Linked DNA regions of Sinorhizobium sp. BG8. The protein of the gene in region 1 interacts with the protein of each later gene in a pairwise test. Links are inferred from orthologs where the notes say so. Each region holds a gene or a part of one and is shown on either strand. Other genes may lie near its edges.

Region 1 (12,145 bases):
AACCCGCTGATCGTCATGAAGAACGGCCGCGTGCGCGTTCTCGACGCCAAGGTCTCGTTCGACGGCAACGCCCTGTTCCGCCACGACGACATCAAGGCGCTGCGCGACGAAACCGAAGAGGACGCCAAGGAAATCGAGGCCTCCAAGTGGGACCTCGCCTATGTCGCGCTTGACGGCAATATCGGCTGCATGGTCAACGGCGCCGGTCTCGCAATGGCGACGATGGACATCATCAAGCTCTACGGCAAGGAGCCGGCGAACTTCTGCGACGTCGGCGGCGGCGCCGGCAAGGAGAAGGTGGCTGCGGCCTTCAAGATCATCACCGCCGACCCGAAGGTCGAGGGCATCCTCGTCAACATCTTCGGCGGCATCATGAAGTGCGACGTTATCGCTGAAGGCGTGGTCGCAGCCGTGCAGGAAGTTGGCCTCAAGGTTCCGCTGGTCGTTCGTCTCGAAGGCACGAATGTCGAGCTTGGCAAGAAGATCCTGAACGAATCCGGTCTGGCGATCACCGCCGCGGATGATCTGGACGACGCTGCCAAGAAGATCGTCGCCGCGATCAACGGCTAACTCAAGGACCAGACCTCATGTCGATTCTCGTCAACAAGAACACCAAGGTCCTCGTTCAGGGCCTGACCGGCAAGACCGGCTCCTTCCACACCGAACAGGCGCTCGCCTACTACGGCACGCAGATGGTCGGCGGTATCCACCCGAAGAAGGGCGGCGAAACCTGGACCGGCTCCAAGGGCGAAACCCTGCCGATCTTCGCTTCCGTTGCCGAAGGCAAGGAAAAGACCGGCGCGGACGCATCCGTGATCTACGTTCCGCCGGCTGGCGCCGCGGACGCGATCATCGAGGCGATCGATGCGGAAATCCCGTTCATCACCTGCATCACGGAAGGCATTCCGGTTGCCGACATGGTGCGCCTCAAGGCCCGCCTCGACCGCTCCAAGTCGCGCCTGCTCGGCCCGAACTGCCCGGGTATCCTGACGCCGGAAGAATGCAAGATCGGCATCATGCCGGGCTCCATCTTCCGCAAGGGTTCCGTCGGCATTGTATCCCGCTCCGGCACGCTTACCTATGAGGCTGTCTTCCAGACCTCCAACGAGGGTCTCGGCCAGACCACCGCTGTCGGCATCGGCGGCGACCCGGTCAAGGGCACCGAGTTCATCGACGTCCTCGAGATGTTCCTCGCAGACGAGGCCACCACTTCGATCATCATGATCGGCGAAATCGGTGGCTCGGCGGAAGAGGATGCGGCGCAGTTCCTCATCGACGAGGCGAAGAAGGGCCGCAAGAAGCCGATGGCCGGCTTCATCGCTGGCCGTACGGCGCCGAAGGGCCGCACCATGGGTCATGCCGGTGCTGTCGTCTCCGGCGGCAAGGGCGATGCGGAATCGAAGATCGCCGCGATGGAAGCCGCGGGCATCCGCGTGTCTCCTTCGCCGGCTCGCCTCGGCAAGACGCTCGTCGAAGTCCTCAAGGGCTGAGAAGTACACCAATCTGGCGGGGGCGGCTTCGAAGAGCCGGCCCCGCTATCACTGTCGCTTCCGCCGAGGCGGTTCACGCCCGCGGAACATCATGACCGGACGAACCGGTGAACCATAGTCGGGAGGCGGGCGCGGCGCCCGCGATAAGCCATGGCAAGGCAAGACGCCAACGAGCAATTCCTGGTCACGTCGTTTCTCGACGGAGCCAATGCAGCCTATATCGAGCAGCTCTATGCCAAGTATGAAGAGGACCCCTCCTCGGTAAACGAGGAGTGGCGGGACTTCTTCAAGGCGCTGGCTGATCAGCCCGCCGACGTGGTGAAGGCTGCCAAGGGCGCTTCCTGGAAGAAGAAGAACTGGCCGATCGTCGCCAATGGCGAACTGGTCTCCGCGCTGGACGGCGACTGGGCCGTCGTCGAGAAGGTCATCGACAAGAAGGTCAAGGCGAAGGCCGAGGCCGTGGCTGCCGAAACCGGCAAGCCGGTGATCGAGGCCGACGTCAACCAGGCGACCCGTGACTCGGTACGCGCCATCATGATGATCCGCGCCTATCGCATGCGCGGCCACCTCCATGCGAAGCTCGATCCGCTCGGGCTTGCTGCGCCGGTCGAGGACTATAACGAGCTTTCTCCGTCGTCCTACGGCTTCACCGAGGCTGACTACGACCGCAAGATCTTCCTCGACAACGTGCTGGGTCTCGAATACGGCACGATCCGGCAGATGATGGAGATCCTGGAGCGTACCTACTGCTCCACGCTCGGCGTCGAGTTCATGCACATCTCCGACCCCGAGATCAAAGGCTGGATCCAGGAACGCATCGAAGGCCCGGACAAGGGTGTAGAGTTCACGCCGGAAGGCAAGAAGGCGATCCTGCAGAAGCTGATCGAGTCCGAGGGCTTCGAGCAGTTCATCGACGTGAAGTACAAGGGTACCAAGCGCTTCGGCCTGGACGGCGGCGAATCTCTCATTCCCGCACTGGAACAGATCATCAAGCGCGGCGGCCAGCTCGGTCTCAAGGAGATCGTTCTCGGCATGGCGCACCGCGGACGCCTCAACGTTCTGTCCCAGGTCATGGCAAAGCCGCACCGGGCGATCTTCCACGAATTCAAGGGCGGCTCCTACGCGCCTGACGACGTCGAAGGTTCGGGTGACGTGAAGTACCACCTCGGCGCCTCATCGGACCGCGAGTTCGACGGCAACAAGGTGCACCTGTCGCTGACTGCCAATCCGTCGCACCTCGAGATCGTCAACCCTGTCGTGATGGGCAAGGCGCGGGCGAAGCAGGACCAGATGGCGACCGTGTTCGAGGGGGACATCATTCCCTTGCGCGAACGCGTGAAGGTCATGCCGCTGCTGCTGCACGGCGATGCCGCTTTCGCAGGGCAGGGCGTCGTGGCCGAAATCCTCGGTCTCTCGGGCCTGCGCGGTCACCGCGTTGCCGGCACCGTCCACTTCATCATCAACAACCAGATCGGTTTCACCACCAATCCGGCCTTCTCCCGTTCGTCTCCCTATCCGTCGGACGTGGCCAAGATGATCGAAGCCCCGATCTTCCATGTGAACGGCGACGATCCGGAAGCCGTGGTCTATGCGGCCAAGGTTGCGACCGAATTCCGCATGAAGTTCCACAAGCCCGTCGTCATCGACATGTTCTGCTACCGCCGCTTCGGCCACAACGAGGGCGACGAGCCGGCGTTCACGCAGCCGAAGATGTACCGGGCAATCCGCGCTCACAAGACGGTCGTCCAGCTCTATGCCGAACGCCTGATCGCCGAAGGTCACATGACCGAAGGCGAATTCGAGAAGATGAGGGCCGATTGGCGCGCCTCTCTCGAGCAGGAGTTCGAGGCCGGCCAGTCCTACAAGCCGAACAAGGCTGACTGGCTCGACGGTGCATGGTCCGGTCTGCGTGCTGCCGACAATCAGGACGAGCAGCGGCGCGGAAAGACATCTGTGTCGATGAAGCAGCTGAAGGAAATCGGACGCAAGCTTTCCGAAATCCCCGAGGGCTTCAAGGCGCACAAAACCATCCAGCGTTTCATGGATAACCGCGCCAACATGATCTCGAGCGGCGAAGGCATCGACTGGGCCATGGCCGAGGCGCTCGCCTTCGGCACGCTCTGCGTCGAGGGCACCAAGATCCGTCTTTCCGGCCAGGATTGCGAACGCGGCACCTTCTCGCAGCGCCACACGGTTCTCTACGATCAGGAGACCGAAGATCGCTACATCCCGCTCGCCAATCTTTCTCCGGCACAGGGCCGTTACGAGGTCATCAACTCGATGCTCTCCGAAGAGGCCGTCCTCGGCTTCGAATACGGCTACTCGCTGGCTCGCCCGAATGCACTCACCCTCTGGGAAGCCCAGTTCGGTGACTTTGCGAACGGCGCGCAGGTGGTCTTCGACCAGTTCATCTCGTCCGGCGAACGCAAGTGGCTTCGCATGTCCGGCCTCGTCTGCCTGCTGCCGCACGGTTATGAGGGCCAGGGTCCGGAGCACTCCTCGGCGCGTCTCGAACGCTGGCTTCAGATGTGCGCGGAAGACAACATGCAGGTCGCCAACGTCACCACACCGGCGAACTACTTTCACATCCTTCGCCGCCAGGTGAAGCGTGATTTCCGCAAGCCGCTCATCATGATGACGCCGAAGTCGCTGCTGCGTCACAAGCGGGCGGTGTCGTCGCTCTCCGAACTGGCGGGCGAGTCTTCGTTCCACCGCCTCTTGTGGGACGATGCGGAGGTCATCAAGGACGGTCCGATCAAGCTCCAGAAGGATGCGAAGATCCGTCGTGTCGTCATGTGCTCGGGCAAGGTCTACTACGACCTCCTGGAAGAGCGCGAAAAGCGTGGCATCGACGACATCTACCTCCTGCGCCTGGAGCAGCTCTATCCGTTCCCGGCGAAGGCGCTGATCAACGAGCTCAGCCGCTTCCGCAACGCCGAGATGGTCTGGTGCCAGGAAGAGCCGAAGAACATGGGTGCGTGGTCGTTCATCGACCCCTATCTCGAGTGGGTTCTGGCGCATATCGATGCCAAGTATCAGCGCGTCCGCTACACCGGACGTCCCGCAGCCGCATCTCCGGCGACGGGCCTGATGTCCAAGCATCTTTCGCAGCTCGCGGCATTCCTCGAGGATGCTCTCGGCGGTTAAGGAGGTTGGCGCGATGGCATATTTTCATCTGAAACTCGTGCCGCCGCGCCCACGCTTTCCGCATGATGCAAACGAACTGGAGAAGGCCGCGTTCGACAGACACGCGGCCTACTGGCGGGAAAAGGCAGCAGCACGCACGGCCATCGCCGTCGGGCCTGTCTTCGAAGGAGAGGGCGCCTGGGGCATGGCGGTGGTCGAAGTCGCGACTTTCGCCGAGGCCGAGGCACTTGCGGGCGAGGATCCTGTCATTCGCGCGGGTCTCGGCTTCCGTTTCGATGTTTCGCCAATGCCATCACTTATTCTCCGGCCGGACCTGGCCGGGTAACCGACAAGATATTCAACCATAACCACCTCAGGACTTGAACAATGGCTACTGAAATCCGCGTCCCGACCCTCGGTGAATCCGTCAGCGAAGCCACCGTCGGCACCTGGTTCAAGAAGGTCGGCGATGCCGTGAAGGCCGACGAACCGATCCTCGAACTCGAAACCGACAAGGTAACTGTAGAAGTACCGGCTCCCGCTTCCGGCGTTCTTACCGAGATTGTTGCAGCCAACGGCGAAACCGTTGGCCTCGGCGCGCTTCTTGGACAGATCGCAGAGGGTGCTGCCGCCGGTGCCGCCGCACCAGCTGCTGCCGCCGAGCCTGCAAAGGCCGTCAACGCGGCGCCGGCCGCTGCCCAGCCCGTCGCTGCCGCCGCAGCCCCGGCTTCGGCTACGCCGCCTGCCCCGTCCGCCGCAAAGCTTCTCGCCGAGAGCAATCTCTCCGCCGATCAGGTCGAGGGTTCCGGCAAGCGTGGACAGGTGCTGAAGGGTGATGTCCTGGCTGCCGTCGCCAAGGGCATCCCTGCTCCCGCCGTCGCCCAGCCGGTTGTCGCGCGTGCTCCCTCCGCTGAGGCCGATGCGCCGCGCGAGGAACGCGTGAAGATGACCCGCCTGCGCCAGACCATCGCACGGCGCCTGAAGGATGCGCAGAACACGGCCGCCATGCTGACCACCTACAACGAGGTGGACATGAAGGCGGTCATGGACCTGCGCAACAAGTACAAGGACATCTTCGAGAAGAAGCACGGCGTGAAGCTCGGCTTCATGGGCTTCTTCACCAAGGCCGTCACGCACGCCTTGAAGGAAATTCCGGCCGTCAACGCAGAGATCGACGGCACCGACATCATCTACAAGAACTACTGCCATATCGGTGTGGCCGTCGGGACCGACAAGGGCCTCGTCGTCCCAGTCGTACGCGATGCGGACCAGATGTCGATTGCCGAGATCGAGAAGGACATCGGTCGCCTCGGCAAGCTCGCCCGCGATGGCCAGCTCTCCATGAACGACATGCAGGGCGGCACCTTCACGATTTCGAACGGCGGCGTCTACGGCTCGCTGATGTCTTCGCCGATCCTCAACGCCCCGCAATCCGGCATTCTTGGCATGCACAAGATCCAGGAACGTCCGGTCGTCGTCGGCGGGCAGATCGTTATCCGTCCGATGATGTATCTGGCGCTGTCCTACGACCACCGCATGGTCGACGGCAAGGAAGCGGTGACGTTCCTCGTACGGGTCAAGGAAAGCCTGGAAGATCCGGAGCGTCTGGTTCTGGACCTCTAAGGGACGAAACATGGAGCAGGCGGTGCCGACCCTTTCGCCTCTGGCCGCGCTCGTGGCGTGGAGCGCGGTGCTGCTCTTCGTTCACATCGTGCTGCAGGCGATGCTTTCCACGCGGGAACTCGGGTCCGCGTGGAATGCGGGACCGCGTGACGGAGACAGGCGCCCGGTCGGCATTCTCGCCGGCAGGGCCGAGCGGGCCGCCGCCAACTTCCGTGAGACCTATCCCGCTTTCGTCGGACTGGCGCTTACGCTGGTCATCGTCGGCGACCGTTCGGGGTGGGGACTTGCGGGCGCGTTGGTGTGGTTCGTCGGCCGCATCGTCTACTTGCCGCTCTATCTCGCGGGAGTACCATACGTCCGTTCGCTGGTCTGGACGCTCGCTGCCGCCGGGCTCCTCATGATGGTTGCGGCACTGGTTTTCTGAAGGCGCAAGGGGACGCCGCCGGCGGCTCCCATCCGGAGAGGTTGTCATGCATCCCTATGTCTTCGAGCTCATGTCCCTGATGGCGATCTTCTCGTTCGCGATCGTGTCTCCCGGCGCCGACCTTGCCATGGTGATGCGCCAGTCGATCGTCCACGGGCGCCGGTCGGCAATCATTACCTCCTTCGGCATCGGCAGTTCGCTGATGTTTCACGTCACCTACACGATCCTGGGCCTCGGCCTCCTGATCTCGCAGTCGATCTATCTGTTCAACATCGTCAAATGGTGCGGCGTCGCCTATCTCGTCTACATCGGGATCAAGGCGCTGAGAGCGGGTAAGGCGGATCTTACGGTTGAGGGTGGCGCCGATAGCGCTCCGGTTGCCCGGCACCAGTCCGCGCTGCGCGCATTCGGCCTAGGCTTCATGGCCAACGCGCTCAACCCCAAGCCGGTTTTCTTCTTCCTGTCGATCTTCTCGACCGTGGTCAGCGCCCATACGCCAATGGCCGTCAAATTCGGCTACGGGCTGGTGATGGCAACGTGCCTCATACTCTGGTTCGTCGGCGTCTCGCTCTTCATGACGACGCCGAGGATGCGTGCTGCCTTTGGCCGGGCGAGTAAGTGGATAGACCGCACGAGCGGCGTGGTGTTCATTGCGCTCGGCATCAAGCTCGCGACCGAGAAGGCCGCCTGAGCGATGGCCTCGAATTTCCGACTGCTGACAGTAGCCCTTCTTGCCGGGGTAATCGCGCCTATCCAGGCACATGCCGTGGAGTGCCGCCAGGAGAAGGCGATCTACGAGGACCGGGACGAGGGCTACGAGTTCCGCTTCGAGCCCGTCGGTTCGCAAGCAGCCGCAACCAGCCATCATTTCAAGGTCCATGTGCTGGGCTCCGGCCTCGTTCTTGACGGCATCGTCATGACAAGTGGCGACGACGTTCCTCGACCGGGCGGGATGATCATGAACAATTGCCCCGAAGGTGACGCAACCGGTGACGAGATCGCCGCCTGCACCGTTTGGGAAGGCGTCGTCTATTCGGTAGAGCAATCCGGTGTGGTTGGCGTCCTGCCGCCCGCAGATCAACAAGCGGCCCAGCAGCTCCTGTTTCCTGGCCTCGGGCCGGCGATCAGGTATTCGTCCATCTGGGACGAGAAAAAGCCGACCGTCGCTCCCTGGGATGTACTCGTGATGAAAGGATGCGGACAATGAGCGCCGGCAACCCCGTTCTCCTCGTCACTGGCGGAAGCCGCGGCATCGGCGCCAGCGTGTGCCGGCTTGCCGCTTCCGAAGGCTGGCAGGTCGCCGTGAACTATGCGTCGAACGCGGATGCGGCAGAAGCCGTTGTGTCCGAGATACGGGCAAACGGTGGCTCGGCAGTCGCCATCGAGGGTGATGTCGGCACCGAGCTCGGACTTGCGGCGATTTTCTCAGCCTTGGACGCGACGTTCGGAAGGCTTGACGGCATGGTCAACAACGCCGGGATAACCGGTCTTTTGCAGCGGCTTGATGAGATATCCGTTGAACGGCTCGAGCGGATGTTCGCCGTCAACGCGATCGGTTCGATCCGATGCGCCCAGGAGGCCGTGCGCCGCATGTCGACCAGACATGGCGGCAAGGGCGGCTCGATCGTCAACGTCTCTTCCATGGCGGCCGTGATCGGCGGGGCGGGACAGTATGTCGATTACGCCGCAACCAAGGGCGCGATCGAAAGCTTCACGGTGGGTCTCGCGCGCGAGGTGGCGGCGGAGGGCATTCGCGTCAACGCCGTTCGTCCCGGGATCATCGATACCGACATCCACATCGCGAGCGGCACACCCGATCGTGCGCGCGAAATGGCTTCCTCCATCCCCATGCAGCGGCCGGGAACGGCCGATGAAGTGGCAAAGGCAATTCTCTATCTCATCTCCGACGCGGCATCCTATGTAACGGGCGCCGTTCTCAATGTCAGCGGCGGCAGGTAACGGCTCCGCAGGAAGGATTTTCAATGGCATATGATCTCATCGTAATCGGCTCCGGCCCGGGTGGCTACGTCTGCGCAATCAAGGCGGCCCAACTCGGTCTCAAGACGGCAGTGGTCGAAAAGCGCGCCACCTATGGCGGCACATGCCTCAACATCGGCTGCATTCCGTCCAAGGCGTTGCTGCATGCGTCCGAGATGTATGCCCACGCGGCTCACGGCATGGATGCCCTCGGCATCGAGGGGCTGCAGCCCAAGCTGAACCTCGAGAAGATGATGGCGCACAAGGACGCGACGGTGAAGGCGAACGTCGACGGTGTCGCGTTCCTCTTCAAGAAGAACAAGATCGACGGAATCCAGGGGACCGGCAAGGTCCTCGGCCAGGGCAAGGTGTCGGTCACCAATGACAAGGGCGAGGAGCAGATCCTCGAATCGAAATACATCGTCATCGCCACCGGTTCCGACGTTGCAGGCATTCCCGGGGTTCCTGTCGAGATCGACGAGAAGGTGATCATATCCTCCACGGGCGGCATTGCGCTCGACAAGGTGCCGAACCACCTCGTCGTGGTCGGTGGCGGCGTCATCGGCCTCGAACTCGGTTCCGTCTGGTCGCGGCTCGGCGCCAAGGTCACCGTCGTCGAGTACCTCGACACCATCCTCGGCGGCATGGACGGCGAGGTCTCCAAGCAGTTCCAGCGGATGCTCGCGAAGCAGGGCATGGATTTCAAGCTCGGCGCCAAGGTGACGGCGGTCGAGAAGTCTGGCGCCGGCGCCAAGGTGACATACGAACCGGTCAAGGGCGGCGAGGCTGCGACGATCGATGCCGACGTGGTGCTGATCGCGACCGGCCGCAAGCCGTTCACCGACAAGCTCGGGCTTGCCGATGCTGGCGTCGTCATGACCCGGAACGGCGGCATCGAGATCGACAACCACTTCCAGACGAGCGTGCAGGGGATCTATGCGATCGGCGACGTCGTTCGCGGACCTATGCTGGCACACAAGGCCGAAGACGAGGGCGTCGCTGTTGCCGAAATCCTTGCGGGCCAGGCCGGACACGTGAACTATGACGTCATCCCGGGCGTGGTCTACACGCAGCCGGAAGTCGCCTCCGTCGGCAAGACGGAAGAAGAACTGAAGGCGGCCGGTGTCGCCTACAAGGTCGGCAAGTTTCCTTTCACCGCGAATGGCCGTGCCCGCGCAATGCAGGTGACGGACGGTTTTGTGAAGATCCTTTCGGACAAGGATACCGATCGGGTGCTGGGCGGCCACATCGTCGGGTTCGGCGCGGGCGAGATGATCCACGAGATCGCCGTGCTGATGGAATTCAGCGGTTCCGCGGAAGACCTGGGCCGCACCTGCCATGCACATCCGACCATGTCGGAGGCTGTCAAGGAAGCGGCGCTCGCAGCCTTCTTCAAGCCGATCCATATGTGATCGTCTTCCACTGATACCCCGCAGAGAGCCCCGGTCCGGCATGCACGGACCGGGGCTCTCTGCATTTCGTGAAGCTACCGGTCGATGCGATGAGCGGGGGAAGGTCTCCTTGGCGTCTCGGCTCAGGGGCGGCGATTCGTCCCATTTCCTTTTGCACGACCAGCAGAAATTCTCCGCTCGGCATAAACAGGACGTCCCACGTGCAAGCCGATCTCCTCTCCCCACTTCCCTCAGCCGACTGGCGTGACCGTTTCGAAGGCGATTTTCGCGAGGGCGGCCTGGCGCCGATCGATGCGGCGTACCGGCTGTTGGAAAATCCGCCCTCGTGGATTCGTGGACTGATGTTTCTCAGAAACCGCATGGTGGCACTTGTCGGCCTGAGGTCCGTGGAGATGAAGGCAGGGGCGAGTGCAGGCGGTTTTCCAGTGATCGAGGCAACGCCGCACAGGGCGGTGCTCGGGTTCGATGACCGTCATCTGGATTTCCGAATCGTAGTCGACACGAGGCAGGGTGCTGTCGGCCAGATCATCGGTGTCACGACACTGGTCCACCGCAAGAACCTGCTCGGCCGGGTCTACCTGTTGTTCGTCGGCCCGCTGCACAAGCGCATCGTTCCCGCCACCCTGCGCCCGTTTTGCACGAATGTGCGGTCTGCCTGACAGCTGCTCTTCCGAAGTCGCTATTGGACCCTGGTGATCACGAAACCCTGTTTGCGAAACAGCTCGATCAGGCCCTCTTCGCCAGGCAGGTGCAATGCGCCGACGGCCATGAAGACATTTCCGCCGTCGAGAATCGGCGCGCCCCGTTCGGCCATCCGATGGTTGCGATCGATGATGATGCGCTGCTCGAAGTCTGCATAGCCGGTGCCATCCTCATCCTCGGCCACCGCCGCACGCATCATCGGCATGATCATCCCGATATCGCCGGCGAGATAGAGTTGGCTCATGGTCTCGATCACGTCGTTCAACTGGTCTCCGAGCGCTACCGTCTGAACCAGGCCCTCGAGCTGCGGCTCCAGGGGCAGCGAGTCCAGCGATGAGATTTGCTCCAGCAGCGTTTCGAGACCCTTCAGCGTCTTGCCGTCGGCTATCGCGTCCTTCGCGAGCTTCTGGTCGAGGAAGGATGCGCCGGCTGCTTTGCGTGCGAGCTCGCAGGCCGGAAGTGCTACGAAGCTCGCGAGCATCCATGGTTTCATCCGGGAAACGGCAGCGAGCGAGAGCCCGCGCTTCTTCAGGCCCGCGGAAAGCACTTCCACGTCGTGCTTGTCGAGGAGATCGGTGATGGTCCGCCCATCCATGAACATCGTGAGTTCCGGATGCGCGAGCAGCGCGGTCGCGGCCTTCTTCTCGTCGGCGATCTCATCGGATTCGATGACGACCGTCGACGCGGCTGCATAGGCGCTGCGTGCGGCCTCGGGCATCGCCAGGACGCGTGGGTCCGTGACGTGCATTGTTCCAAGCAGGTACGACGGGGCCGTGCCCTCCTTCTCGACCTTCCAGAAAATGCCCTTGCCGTTTGGCGCGGCGCCGGCCTCCTCGACGAGGCGCTGATACATCGCCGGATCGCTTTCCTGAATTTCGGCGAGGATGTTCGCGCCACCGCAGCTTGCGGGTTCTTCAGCGGCGTCAGCTTGGGCCGCGGCGAAAAGGACCGCGACGAACGATAGAGCGGCCAGAACGTGAAGCCCCGCCATCAGCCACAGTGTGGCTTCCGCCAGGCCGTTTGCCACGGCCGCCCGACCCCGATGAACATAGCTGACCATGCACGATGCTCCGAATGATACTCGCGCGACCCTACCAGGTCGCCACTCACATTCCCTTAACAATGGGGTTCAAAAGCGTCTTTTTCCGGTGTCACGCACGCGGATGGGCGCGGTCGTAGATCTCCAGCAGCCGTGCGGAATCAACACCGGTATAGACCTGCGTTGTCGAGAGGCTTGCATGCCCGAGCAGTTCCTGGATGGTTCGCAGATCGCCACCGCCTGCTAGCAGATGCGTCGCGAAAGAATGGCGCAGCGCGTGCGGCGTGGCGGTATCGGGAAGGCCGAGTGCACTGCGTAACTTCTGCATTTCGCGCTGTATGATCGCCGCCCG
Region 2 (11,445 bases), 1.8 Mb from region 1 along the record:
GAATGGCAGCCGAGGACTCTCCGACCATGCCCGCGTTGCGCTGGGTGTTACGGTCGATTTCCGAGACGGAGGCGCTGATCTCGCTCAACCCGGTCGCCTGTTCGCGGGCACCCTGCACAATGCCGGTGACGTGCGCGGCGATTTCCTGAACCTCGTGGGCGATGGCGCTGAGCGCCTGCCCGGTCTGGTCGACAAGGCCGACACCCCTCTTCACATGATCGTTCGAGGCGTTGATGAGCGCCTTGATCTCGCGTGCGGCGGTAGCGGTACGCTGCGCAAGCTCACGGACTTCCTGGGCCACGACCGCGAAGCCCTTGCCGGCCTCTCCGGCCCGCGCGGCCTCGACACCGGCATTGAGCGCCAGTAGGTTGGTCTGGAACGCGATGTCGTCGATCACACCGATGATCTTGCTGATCTCGCCGGACGAAGTCTCGATCAATTCCATCGCGGCCACGGCATCGCCGACCACCGTTCCGGACCGTTCCGCGCTGCGGCGAGCGTTCTCCACCAGCCGGCCGGCATCTTCCGCAAGACCGGTCGTCTGCTGAACCGTCCCGTTGACGAGCGAAAGCGCCGAAGCGGTTTCCTCGACCGACGCCGCCTGCCGTTCCGTGCGAAGCTGCAGATCGTCGTTGGCGTTGCGAATGCGGCTCGATCCCGCGCGGACGCTGCCCGCGGCGTCACCGACCGCGCCCATCACCATCTCGAGCTGATCCATGGAGGTGTTGAAGGACACACGGAGGTTCTCGAAATCGGCGGGAAATGCGATGGCGATGCGATGGGACAGGTTGCCGCCGGCCAGTTCCGAAAGCGCATACTCGACGTCGCGGACGACGGAGGCGGCAATCTCCGCCTGGCGCTGGCGTTCCTCCTGCTGGCGCAGCCGATCGGCGGCGATCGCCTGGTCGGCGGCGCGCGCCTTCTCGCTCATCTCGGTCGCGGTGCGATGCGCGAAGTTTGCCTGCTCCAGCGAACGCTCCGCCGCACCGAAGGCGGCCACAACCGAGTGGGTCAGTGCGATCAGCACGCCGCTCTGGACGATCAGGACGACGGCATGGAGCGCAACGCGCGAGAGATCCGACTGATCGGGGAAGATCGCCAGGGGCATCCAGAAGTAGAGCACGATGTGATGGGCCGCCACCAGTGCCGCATAGCCGACGATGGCGCGCCAATCGATCCAGGCGGCACAGATCGCGAGCGACGCGAAAAAGTACATGTGCATGTCGATCTGCAGGTGGGAGCCGGAGAAGGAATAGACCAGCAGGGCGACGCTCGCGGCATGCGCCATCGACATCACGACCCGGGTCGTGGCTCCTGTGCGATCACCGAACCAGCTCATCGAGGCCGAGGCTGCGACCAGGAAGGCCGAAGCGACGGCCGCGGTCGAAAAGCCATCCGCGCGGAAGATATTGCGCACGAGGATCAAGCCCACGTTGATCCACAGAAGGGAGAATATCCCATACGAAGCATAGAGGCGGAGCCTGGCGAGAGCGTTCATGATCGATCCTTCTGAAGGCAACCTGTTGCAAATGCATGATTGAGGACGAGAAAGGCGCCTTCGCCGAGAAGGCGCTGCGCAAAGTCGCTGCTTTGGGAATAGGCGACGGCCATCCAGCCGAACCGCGACGGGCCGACATAGGAGCCCCCCGACCGCGCGATGAGGGAATGGACCGTTGCCGGGTTCGATCCGGGAGCCGCCACCACAAGCACGAAATCTCCGGCCGGCCACGCCTGCGCGGCGACGACCAGGGAGAGAAACAGTGCAAAATTCGCCGCGATAACGGTCCTGTTCATGATGGCTCGGGATGAAGTAGCGACGCGTGACACATGCGTGCGGACTTGTGTCCTTTTCCACACTACCAGGGCGGGAAACGGCACAGCGGGGTCATCCCGTCAGCCATCAATGAAGGAAAAGGGTTAGAGATCCCTTAATTGAGCAATAATTGAGCAATTGCATCAATCGGCTATCGGCAAAATTGCAGAATGCAGGTTGCAATGCAGCATCACCTAATATTAACCGGCGCACAGTACAATCTCCGCGAGAATGCACGATGGGGGACGGCAAAGCGGTTCTTCCCACAACTTTTCGGTGTTTGCTGTTATGACGACGAACGCAATGATGGGGACGAAAGAAGCAGCGGCCGGGGCACCCGCTACCGCGCAGAAGATCATGCAGCTCATGGCAAGCCTCGGGATCAGCGGGCAGCCACGCAACTACGAATTGCTCTACGAGGCCTGCGCCGGCGGCAACGCCGCGCTGGTAAAGGAAATCGCCGCACTCGGCAAGTCGCCGGAACAGGCCTCGCTGGACGCGCTGGCCATCCGCTACGGACTTGCTAGCCACAATGCGCTTGCGGCCGGACAGGCGGCGGGAGAGGCCCTTAGGCTCATCGGGGAGATGTCCTCCGTCACAAACAAGTGCAACCAGGACAAGGCGATCGCCCTTCAGGAGATCCGGGAGATTGCCGACCGGCTGACTTCCGACCCGGTGTTCGCCATGACCGACTTCGCCAGCGACGCCAGCCGGCTGCTCGCCATCGTCCAGGATCTCCTGTCGGCAGAGCGTATCCTGGGCCTGCGCACCGACGACATTCTCGGCCAGATGCGGGGCGTGCGCTCCGGCATGGCAGCGAGCCACGAGGCGCTGACCCACGATACGGTCACCGGCCTCGGCAACCAGGCGGCACTTGCGACGCGGCTCAAGTCCCACTTCGAGAGTGAGGACGAAAAGACCGCGGCGCTGCTGCTGGTGCGCATCGACCGTCTCAAGGGTTTCATGGACACGCACGTGGCGGGCGCTGCCGACCAGACGCTGCGCCAGCTCGCAGCGCTGTTCAGGCAATCGCTGAAGAAGAACGATTTCGTGGCGCGGACGGGGCCGGACCAGTTCGCGCTTCTCCTCGCCGACGTCAATCGCGACAACGCGGCGAGCATCGCCGCACGCATCCGCGGCAAGGTCGAGGCGGAGAGCTTCAGCTTTCCGGGACGGGACCTGCCACCGGGCTTCCTGTCCCTGACGGGCGGGATTGCCTTCACGGATGCGGCTCGATCCCCTTCCGTGCTGGTAAGCCAGTCGGAACAGGCTCTCGCGGTTGCCGGCGAAGGCGAAGGTCGTGAAATCCGCTTCTACTCCGCCGACATTGCGGCTCGGGCAGCGCGCAACTATCGACGCGATGTGGCCTGAGGCCGCGCCTCAACCCCTTGCCTTGACGGGGTGGCCGGCCCTATAGACGCGATCCATGATCACGATCTCCGGCCTCTCCGCCCGTATCGCCGGGCGCCTCCTGCTCGACAACGCCTCCGTTTCGCTTCCGGCGGGAACAAAGGCGGGCCTTGTCGGGCGCAACGGCGCCGGCAAGTCCACGCTCTTCCGTGTCATCACCGGCGACCTTGCAGGGGAAGCGGGCAACGTCTCGATACCGCGCAACGCCCGGATCGGCCAGGTGGCGCAGGAAGCCCCCGGAACCGACGAGCCCCTGATCGAGATCGTGCTTGCGGCCGACAAGGAGCGCGCAGCGCTGATGGCGGAAGCCGAAACGGCCACCGATCCTCATCGCATCGCAGAGATCCAGACACGGCTCGCCGACATCGGCGCCCATGCGGCCGAGGCTCGCGCGGCCAGCATTCTCGCCGGCCTCGGCTTCGACCACGAGGCGCAGAAGCGTCCTGCCAAGAGCTTTTCCGGCGGATGGCGGATGCGCGTGGCGCTTGCCGCGGTGCTCTTTGCGGAGCCCGACCTGCTCCTCCTCGACGAACCGACCAACTACCTCGACCTCGAAGGCACGCTCTGGCTCGAGGACTATGTGCGCCGCTACCCGCACACCGTCATCATCATCAGCCACGACCGCGACCTCCTGAACACCGCCGTCAACTCGATCATCCATCTCGACCAGAAGAAGCTGACCTTCTATCGCGGTTCCTACGACCAGTTCGAGCGCCAGAAGGCAGAGGCCGACGAACTGCAGATGAAGGCGAAGGCGAAGAACGACGCCGCCCGCAAGCACCTGCAGAGCTTCATCGACCGCTTCAAGGCGAAGGCCTCCAAGGCGCGGCAGGCGCAGAGCCGCATCAAGGCGCTCGAGCGCATGGGAACGGTCGCCGCCGTGATCGAGGACCATGTGCAGGGCTTCACGTTTCCCGAGCCGGAGAAGCTGCCGGCCTCGCCCATCGTCGCGGTCAGCAGCGGTGCTGTCGGCTACCATCCGGGCCAGCCGATCCTGAAGCGGCTGAACCTCAGGATCGACAATGACGACCGGATCGCGCTGCTGGGATCGAACGGCAACGGCAAGTCCACCTTCGCCAAGTTCATCTCCGGCAAGCTTCAGTCCGAAACGGGAGAAGTGAAGGCGGCACCGAACCTCAAGATCGGCTTTTTCGCCCAGCACCAACTCGACGACCTTGTTCCGACGCAGAGCGCGGTCGAACACGTGCGTAGACTGATGCCTGACGCGCCCGAGGCGAAGGTGCGCGCACGCGTCGCCCAGATGGGGCTTGCGACCGAGAAGATGGAAACACCGGCCAAGGACCTGTCGGGCGGCGAAAAGGCGCGCCTGCTGATGGGGCTCGCCGCCTTCGACGGACCAAACCTGCTGATCCTCGACGAGCCGACCAACCACCTCGACATCGACAGCCGCAACGCCCTCATCCAGGCGCTGAACGACTATTCCGGCGCGGTGATCCTGATCTCCCACGATCGTCACCTGATAGAGGCGACCGTCGACCGGCTATGGCTGGTGAAGGACGGAACCGTCGCAAACTTCGATGGCGACCTCGAAGAGTACCGGGCCCTCATCGTGGGGGGACCGAAGGGCAAGGACGACAAGGCGCGGCCGGTGGCCGGCGATGACGGCCTTTCGAAGGCCGACCAGCGCAAGGCGAATGCGGACCGGCGCGCATCGCTGGCACCGCTGCGCAAAAAGATCAACGATCTCGAATCCTTGACGGCAAAGCTGGAGAAACAGATTCAAGCGCTTGATGTGGAGCTTGCCGACCCGGCGCTCTACGAAAAGTCCCCCGCCAAGGCAGCGTCAAAGGCGAAGGAGCGCTCGGATGCGGCCGCGAAGCTCGCAGACGCCGAGGAACAGTGGCTGGAACTCTCGTCCGAATACGAAGAGGCGATGGCAAGCTGAAGGGGCACTTCGTCATGGTCAGGCGGCCCTGCCCCATGACGACCAGCATGTGATACGCTGCCTCCGTGAGAGCCGGGGGAAAGCGCGATGTTCCATGGCAATGTTTCGCTCGAGATCGCAGAAGGCCTGAAGACACTCAAGCAGCGGATCGAGGCCGCCAACATACCTCCGTCGAAGATCGACGAGACGATCAACATCGCCACCTGGAACATCCGCGAGCTCGGCAAGAAGCGGCGCAGCGAGGCGGCCATCCACTACATCGCGGAAATCATCGGGCAGTTCGACCTGGTGTCGATCGTGGAGCTGCGCGACAATCTCGGCGACCTCCAGAGGATCCTGCCGATCCTCGGTCCCTACTGGGACATCATCTACTCCGACGCGATCCTCGACGATGGCGGGAACCGCGAGCGGATATGCTATGTCTTCGACCAGCGGGCCGTCACCTTCAACGGCCTCGCCGCCGAAGCGAGCACTCCGAGAACCAAGCGTGGCAGGGAGTATCTCAGCGACATCAACTGGTGGCGCCCGCCCTACATCGCCTCGTTCAAATCCGGCAATTTCGATTTCTGCTCGCTGACCACCCACGTGCGCTGGGGCGACAGCGAGGAAGGACGGCTGGTCGAAATCCAGGCCCTCGCGGATTGGCTCGAGGCCAAGATCGGCGAACCGAACTGCGAGGACAAGGACATCATCGTGATGGGCGATTTCAACATCCCCAGCCGGACGAGCCCGCTGTTTGCGGCCATCACGTCAAAGGGACTGGTGCTTCCCTCCGCCCTCGCCAAGGACGAATTCGGTTCCAATCTCGCCCGCGACAAGCGCTACGACCAGATCCTGCATTTCGCCCGGTACGGTGAGAACTTCGCGCGGTCCGGCGGCGTTCTCGACTTCTACAAGAGCGATCACAAGCCGCTCTTTCCCGATCTCACCAAGACGCAGTTCACCTACCAGCTCTCCGACCATCTGCCGCTTTGGCTGCAGATCAACACCGACATAGACGGGCTGATGCTGGACCAGCTCATCCAGCGCAAGCGCCAGGACTGACCGGGCGCGGTAGGCGTTTGCCTCAACCGAGTTCGAATGTCGTGATCCCGAAGATCCGGCCGAGAGGCAGCTGCGGATCGGTGCCGCGGTACATTCGTGCCGTCTCGAACACCGGCGTGAGGTTATACCGTGCGCAGAGCGCCCTCGCCTCGGTGTTCGGCTCGGGAATATCGAGAAACACCCTGCCCCCGCCGACATCTGCCACCAGTGCCCGGAAGAGCAGGTCGGCGCCGACGGAGGTATCGGAAAAGAGCGGGCCGATCTTGAAGCCCTCCCGGCAGGCGCGGATGGTGCCGAAGCCCCCAACCCTGCCGTCCCTCAGGAGCGCAATGCTGCGGCGGGACTCGCCGGTCCTCAGCCACTCCGCGAGGAAATCCTCCCGGGGAGCGGGTGAGAGCGCGCGGTCATAGGCGGACAGGAGCGGCAGGTGGACGGGGGCGACGTGCACGAGGCGCGGATCATCCGGAGCGGCAAAGCTGACATCGCCGCCATAGCGGACATTGGCATGGGCATAGGCGAAGCCGGACTTGCGGTAGTTGTTCTGCTGGGCGACCACACCGTCGAGCCCGATTGTGCGCGCTCCAGCGGATGCGATCGCCGCCTGCCACAGTGCCCAGCCGATGCCGCGGCCGCGATACTCCGGCCGTGCCATGTAGAAGCCGAGGAAGGCATAGGCCGGATCGTACTTCACAACCGATACGGCAGCGGCGAGCTCGCCATCGACGGTCGCGACATGGTAGCCCCGCGGGTCCGCCGCCCAGAAAGGGCCGGCATCGTCGAGGCCGGGGTTCCATCCCTCCCGCGCGGCCCAATCGAGAATCACGTCGAGTTCGTCGCGCGTCGCGTTGCGGATCGTGGGGGTCATCTGGGCAGTCCTCGTTTCGCACGCCGAGATAAGGCGATGCGCCATCATCGTGCCAAAGCCGGGACTGTCAACCGCTTCGGCGTGCAGGTCGGGGCAGACGTGCCAAACCGAGAAACGCTCAAAAAACAGGCAGATAGTAAAACCGCCGCATCATACCAAAGTCGAATGCGGGCTTTTGCGGGTCAATGCGCTGCCGTGCTTGAAAGCCCTCGGTCAACGTGTTTAGGTCACGTGTGATCACGAAAAGCGGGTCCTTTGCCCGCTGACCACTGGGAGGAGAATTCATGGATCGTCGTACATTCTTCAAGAAAGCCGGGGTCGCCGGCGCCGGTGCCGCGGCAGCCACGGCGCTCGCCGCACCCGCGATTGCGCAGAGCACCCCGAAGGTCAACTGGCGCCTCGCGTCGTCTTTCCCGAAATCGCTCGACACGATCTATGGTGGCGCCGAAGTCCTTTCCAAATACGTGTCCGAAGCGACCGACGGCAATTTCCAGATCCAGGTCTTCGCGGCCGGCGAAATCGTACCGGGCCTGCAGGCCGCCGACGCGGCCGCGGCGGGTACCGTCGAAGCCTGCCACACCGTTTCCTACTACTACTGGGGCAAGGACCCGGTCTGGGCGCTCGGCGCGGCGGTTCCCTTCGCGCTCAACGCTCGCGGCATGAACGCCTGGCAGTACCACGGCGGCGGCATCGACATGTTCAACGAGTTCCTCGCGACGCAGGGCCTCATCGGCTTCCCCGGCGGCAACACCGGCGTGCAGATGGGCGGTTGGTTCCGCAAGGAGATCAAGACGGTCGCCGACATGCAGGGCCTGAAGATGCGCATCGGGGGCTTCGCCGGCAAGGTCGTCGAGAAACTCGGCGTCGTGCCGCAGCAGATCGCCGGCGGCGACATCTATCCATCGCTCGAAAAGGGCACGATCGACGCGGCCGAATGGGTGGGGCCCTACGACGACGAGAAGCTCGGCTTCTACAAGGTTGCCCCCTACTACTACTATCCCGGCTGGTGGGAAGGCGGCCCGACCGTGCACGCCATCTTCAACAAGGCTGCCTTCGAGGCGCTTCCGAAGAACTACCAGTCGCTGCTGCGCACCGCCTGCCAGGCCACCGACGCGAACATGCTGCAGAAGTACGACTACCTCAATCCGTCGGCGATCAAGCGCCTCGTCGCCGCCGGCGCCAAGCTGAGCCCCTTCAGCCCGGAAATCCTTTCGGCCTGCTTCGACGCGGCCAACGAGGTCTATGCCGAAATGGAAGGCTCCAATGCGACCTTCAAGAAGATCTGGGACTCGATCAAGGCCTTCCGCGGGGAGTACTACCTCAATGCGCAGATCGCCGAGTACAACTACGACACCTTCATGATGATCCAGCAGCGCGGCGGCAAGCTCTAGGCTTACCGGCGGTCATCACCTTCGAGAACAGCCCCGGAGCGCAGAGCTCCGGGGTTTTTTGTTGACCGAAGCCCGGATCGTGTGGCGCGCGCGGGGATATAACAAAACCGGGCCGGCAAGCCGGCCCGGTTCTTAATTTGCGGTAGCTGTCCCGTCAGTTGAAGGACGGCGGACTGCTGAGGTCGTTCGACGGCTTCTGCTGCTGGCCTCCGCCGGTACCGCCATTCTGGTCGGCCGGGGGCTGATCCAGCGGGCTTCCGCCAGGAAGCTGGAGGCCGCCCGGCAGGCCGAGCCCGCCGCCGTTGTCGGGAAGCCCGAGCCCCCCGCCCTGCCCGCCGAAGCCCGGCACCTCGATCTTGATCGTCGACGGGTCGACGGCAGAGGCCGGGCCCTTGTAGTGCATGACCATCTGCGGGAAGAGGATGGTCAGCGCGACCATCACGATCTGGATACCGACGAAAGGTACGGCCCCCCAGTAGATCTGGCCGGTGGTGACGGGCGCCGTCATCTTGCCGGTGATCCTGTCGATGTAGGGCACGCGGGCCGCGACCGAGCGCAGATAGAACAGCGCGAAGCCGAATGGCGGATGCATGAAGCTCGTCTGCATGTTGATGCCGAGCAGAACCCCGAACCAGATCAGGTCGATCCCGAGCTTGTCGGCAGCCGGCGCCAGCAGCGGCACGACGATGAAGGCAAGCTCGAAGAAATCGAGGAAGAAGGCCAGCAGGAAGACGAGGATGTTGACCGCGATGAGGAAGCCCGTCTCGCCGCCCGGCATGGAGACGAGCAGATGCTCGACCCAGAGGTGGCCGTTGACGCCGTAGAAGGTCAGGGAGAAGACGCGGGCGCCAATCAGGATGAACAGCACGAAGGCCGAAAGCCGGGTGGTGGCGGCAAGCGCCGAACGGACCACATCCAAGGTGAGCCGCCCCTTGGCCGCAGCCATGATAAGTGCACCCACCGCGCCCATGGCACCGCCCTCGGTCGGCGTCGCGATGCCGAGGAAGATCGTGCCGAGGACGAGGAAGATGAGCGCCAGCGGCGGGATCAGCACGATGATCACCTGCTGGGCGAGCCGCGACATCGCGTTGACCTTCAGGTTCCTGTCGAGAAGCGCCACCACATAGATGAATGCAACGCCGACGGTCGCGCCAAGGATATCGGCATTCTCGCCCTGCGTCGGGTAAAGCAGGACATGGGCGCCATATGCAATGCCGGCAGCAACAACGAGCGCGATCGCAAGCGATGTCACGCCGGAACCGAGCGAACGCGCTTCCGGCGGCAGCGCCGGCATGGAATCGCGTTTCAGGAAAGTCATGACCAGGATGTAGAGCATGTACAGCCCGGTCAGGACGAGGCCGGGGATCAACGCGCCGGCGTACATGTCGCCGACCGAACGGCCGAGCTGGTCGGCAAGCACGATGAGCACCAGCGAAGGTGGGATGATCTGGGCGAGCGTGCCCGACGCCGCGATGACGCCCGACGCGACGCGCCGGTCATAGCCGTAGCGCAGCATGATCGGGAGCGAGATCAGGCCCATCGCGATGACGGACGCGGCAACCACGCCAGTGGTGGCCGCAAGCAGCGCACCGACGAAGATCACAGCATAGGCGAGACCGCCGCGGATCGGACCGAAGAGCTGGCCGATCGTGTCGAGCAGGTCCTCGGCCATGCCGGACCGCTCCAGCACGATCCCCATGAATGTGAAGAACGGGATCGCAAGCAGCGTGTCGTTCGACATCACCCCCCACAGGCGTTCGGGCATGGCGTTGAGGAGCGGCCAGGAGAGGTTGATCGAATCGGACAGCGGCGCAAGCTCGACGCCGATGACGAAGAACAGCAGACCGTTGGCAGCCAGTGCGAAGGCGACGGGGTATCCCAGGAGAAGGAATACCACCAGCGACGCGAACATGATCGGCGCCAGGTTTTCAGCAATGAATTCAATCATGCGCGGTGCTCCTCGACCGGAGTTTCCATATCAAGGGGAGCATGTGTGGGAACGTAGGGTGTCGGGTCGTCCATGTCGCCGCGCATGATCGCGATCTTCTTGATGATCTCGGACACGCCCTGGGCGGCAAGCAGCAGGAAGCCGGCGAGCAGGATCGCCTTTGCGGGCCAGATGATCAGGCCCCCGGCACTCGAGGACATTTCCCCGGAAGCATAGGACATCCGGACGTAGGGAATCAGAAAGTAGATCATCAACAGGACGAAGGGCATGAGGAAGAGGCAGTGGCCGAGAAGATCGATCCAATGCTGTACACGCCGAGAGAAATGACCGTAGACGACGTCGATCCTGATGTGTTCGTTCTGGGCGAGAGTATAGGCGGCGGCGAGCATGAAGGCGCCACCGAAAAGATACCATTGCGCCTCAAGCCAGGCGTTCGACGATACATTGAACACTTTTCGCACTACAGCATTGCCGGCGCTCACGAGAACGGCGAGAAGAATCAACCAGGAAACAGACTTCCCGATGATCTCTGTAATACGGTCGATCAGCCGACTCAGGCCGAGTAGTGCTTGCATGACGTTCCTCCCCGCAGGCTTCATTTGATTTTCGCTTGCTTAGGGCAGAGTGCCGATTTCACGCGTCGATTCAAGCGCGCAAGCCCGTTTTCCCGGCCGGAACGCGGTCCTTAGACGAAAGACCAATACGCCGTAGACAAAGTTGCACAAGGGATAGGCAGGAATTGCAACCGTTGCCTCCCTTGCCGGAAACGCGCATTCTGATAAAACACCGCCCAATAATCATACTAATCGAGCGAAGCACCATGTCCCCGATCCATCTCGCAATCGTCGGCGTCGGCAAGATCGTCCGCGACCAGCACCTCCCCTCCATCGCCAAGAACCCGGATTTCAAGCTGATCGCCGCCGCGAGCCGGCATGGCACCGTCGACGGCATCGACAACTTCAAGTCGATCGACGACATGCTTGCAGCCGTGCCCGCGATCGATGCTGTTTCGCTCTGCATGCCGCCGCAGTACCGCTACGAGGCCGCCCACAAGGCGCTGGCGGCCGG

What was found.
Region 2: the proteins of F3Y30_RS01810 (region 1) and F3Y30_RS10300 interact in binary tests that used the Escherichia coli proteins (3 or more experiments, as listed by UniProt). The link is inferred for Sinorhizobium sp. BG8 from one-to-one orthologs.

Annotation. Positions count from the first base shown.
Region 1 is NZ_CP044011.1:378,445-390,589, reverse strand. The notes cover bases 1,251-4,837. They hold F3Y30_RS01810 (2-oxoglutarate dehydrogenase E1 component), read left to right. Parts: upstream 1,251-1,640; coding sequence 1,641-4,637; downstream 4,638-4,837. Other genes in these bases: F3Y30_RS01805 (YciI family protein), read left to right, coding at 4,651-4,837; sucD (succinate--CoA ligase subunit alpha), read left to right, coding at 1,251-1,490. Also shown: sucC (ADP-forming succinate--CoA ligase subunit beta), read left to right, coding at 1-570; more of sucD, read left to right, coding at 588-1,250; more of F3Y30_RS01805, read left to right, coding at 4,838-4,962; odhB (2-oxoglutarate dehydrogenase complex dihydrolipoyllysine-residue succinyltransferase), read left to right, coding at 5,004-6,239; F3Y30_RS01795 (MAPEG family protein), read left to right, coding at 6,250-6,663; F3Y30_RS01790 (LysE family translocator), read left to right, coding at 6,710-7,354; F3Y30_RS01785 (hypothetical protein), read left to right, coding at 7,358-7,870; F3Y30_RS01780 (SDR family oxidoreductase), read left to right, coding at 7,867-8,622; lpdA (dihydrolipoyl dehydrogenase), read left to right, coding at 8,646-10,052; F3Y30_RS01770 (DUF2867 domain-containing protein), read left to right, coding at 10,253-10,711; F3Y30_RS01765 (TraB/GumN family protein), read right to left, coding at 10,732-11,814; F3Y30_RS01760 (tyrosine recombinase XerC), read right to left, coding at 11,906-12,145. UniProt on the Escherichia coli protein: E1 component of the 2-oxoglutarate dehydrogenase (OGDH) complex which catalyzes the decarboxylation of 2-oxoglutarate, the first step in the conversion of 2-oxoglutarate to succinyl-CoA and CO(2).
Region 2 is NZ_CP044011.1:2,195,036-2,206,480, reverse strand. What follows is about bases 2,798-5,684. They hold F3Y30_RS10300 (ABC-F family ATP-binding cassette domain-containing protein), read left to right. Parts: upstream 2,798-3,239; coding sequence 3,240-5,129; downstream 5,130-5,684. Other genes in these bases: F3Y30_RS10295 (endonuclease/exonuclease/phosphatase family protein), read left to right, coding at 5,217-5,684; F3Y30_RS10305 (GGDEF domain-containing protein), read left to right, coding at 2,798-3,184. Outside these bases: F3Y30_RS10315 (methyl-accepting chemotaxis protein), read right to left, coding at 1-1,498; F3Y30_RS10310 (hypothetical protein), read right to left, coding at 1,495-1,794; more of F3Y30_RS10305, read left to right, coding at 2,102-2,797; more of F3Y30_RS10295, read left to right, coding at 5,685-6,173; F3Y30_RS10290 (GNAT family N-acetyltransferase), read right to left, coding at 6,196-7,038; F3Y30_RS10285 (TRAP transporter substrate-binding protein), read left to right, coding at 7,323-8,429; F3Y30_RS10280 (TRAP transporter large permease subunit), read right to left, coding at 8,584-10,377; F3Y30_RS10275 (TRAP transporter small permease subunit), read right to left, coding at 10,374-10,952; F3Y30_RS10270 (Gfo/Idh/MocA family oxidoreductase), read left to right, coding at 11,198-11,445. UniProt on the Escherichia coli protein: Genetic data indicate it may be involved in ribosome assembly or function.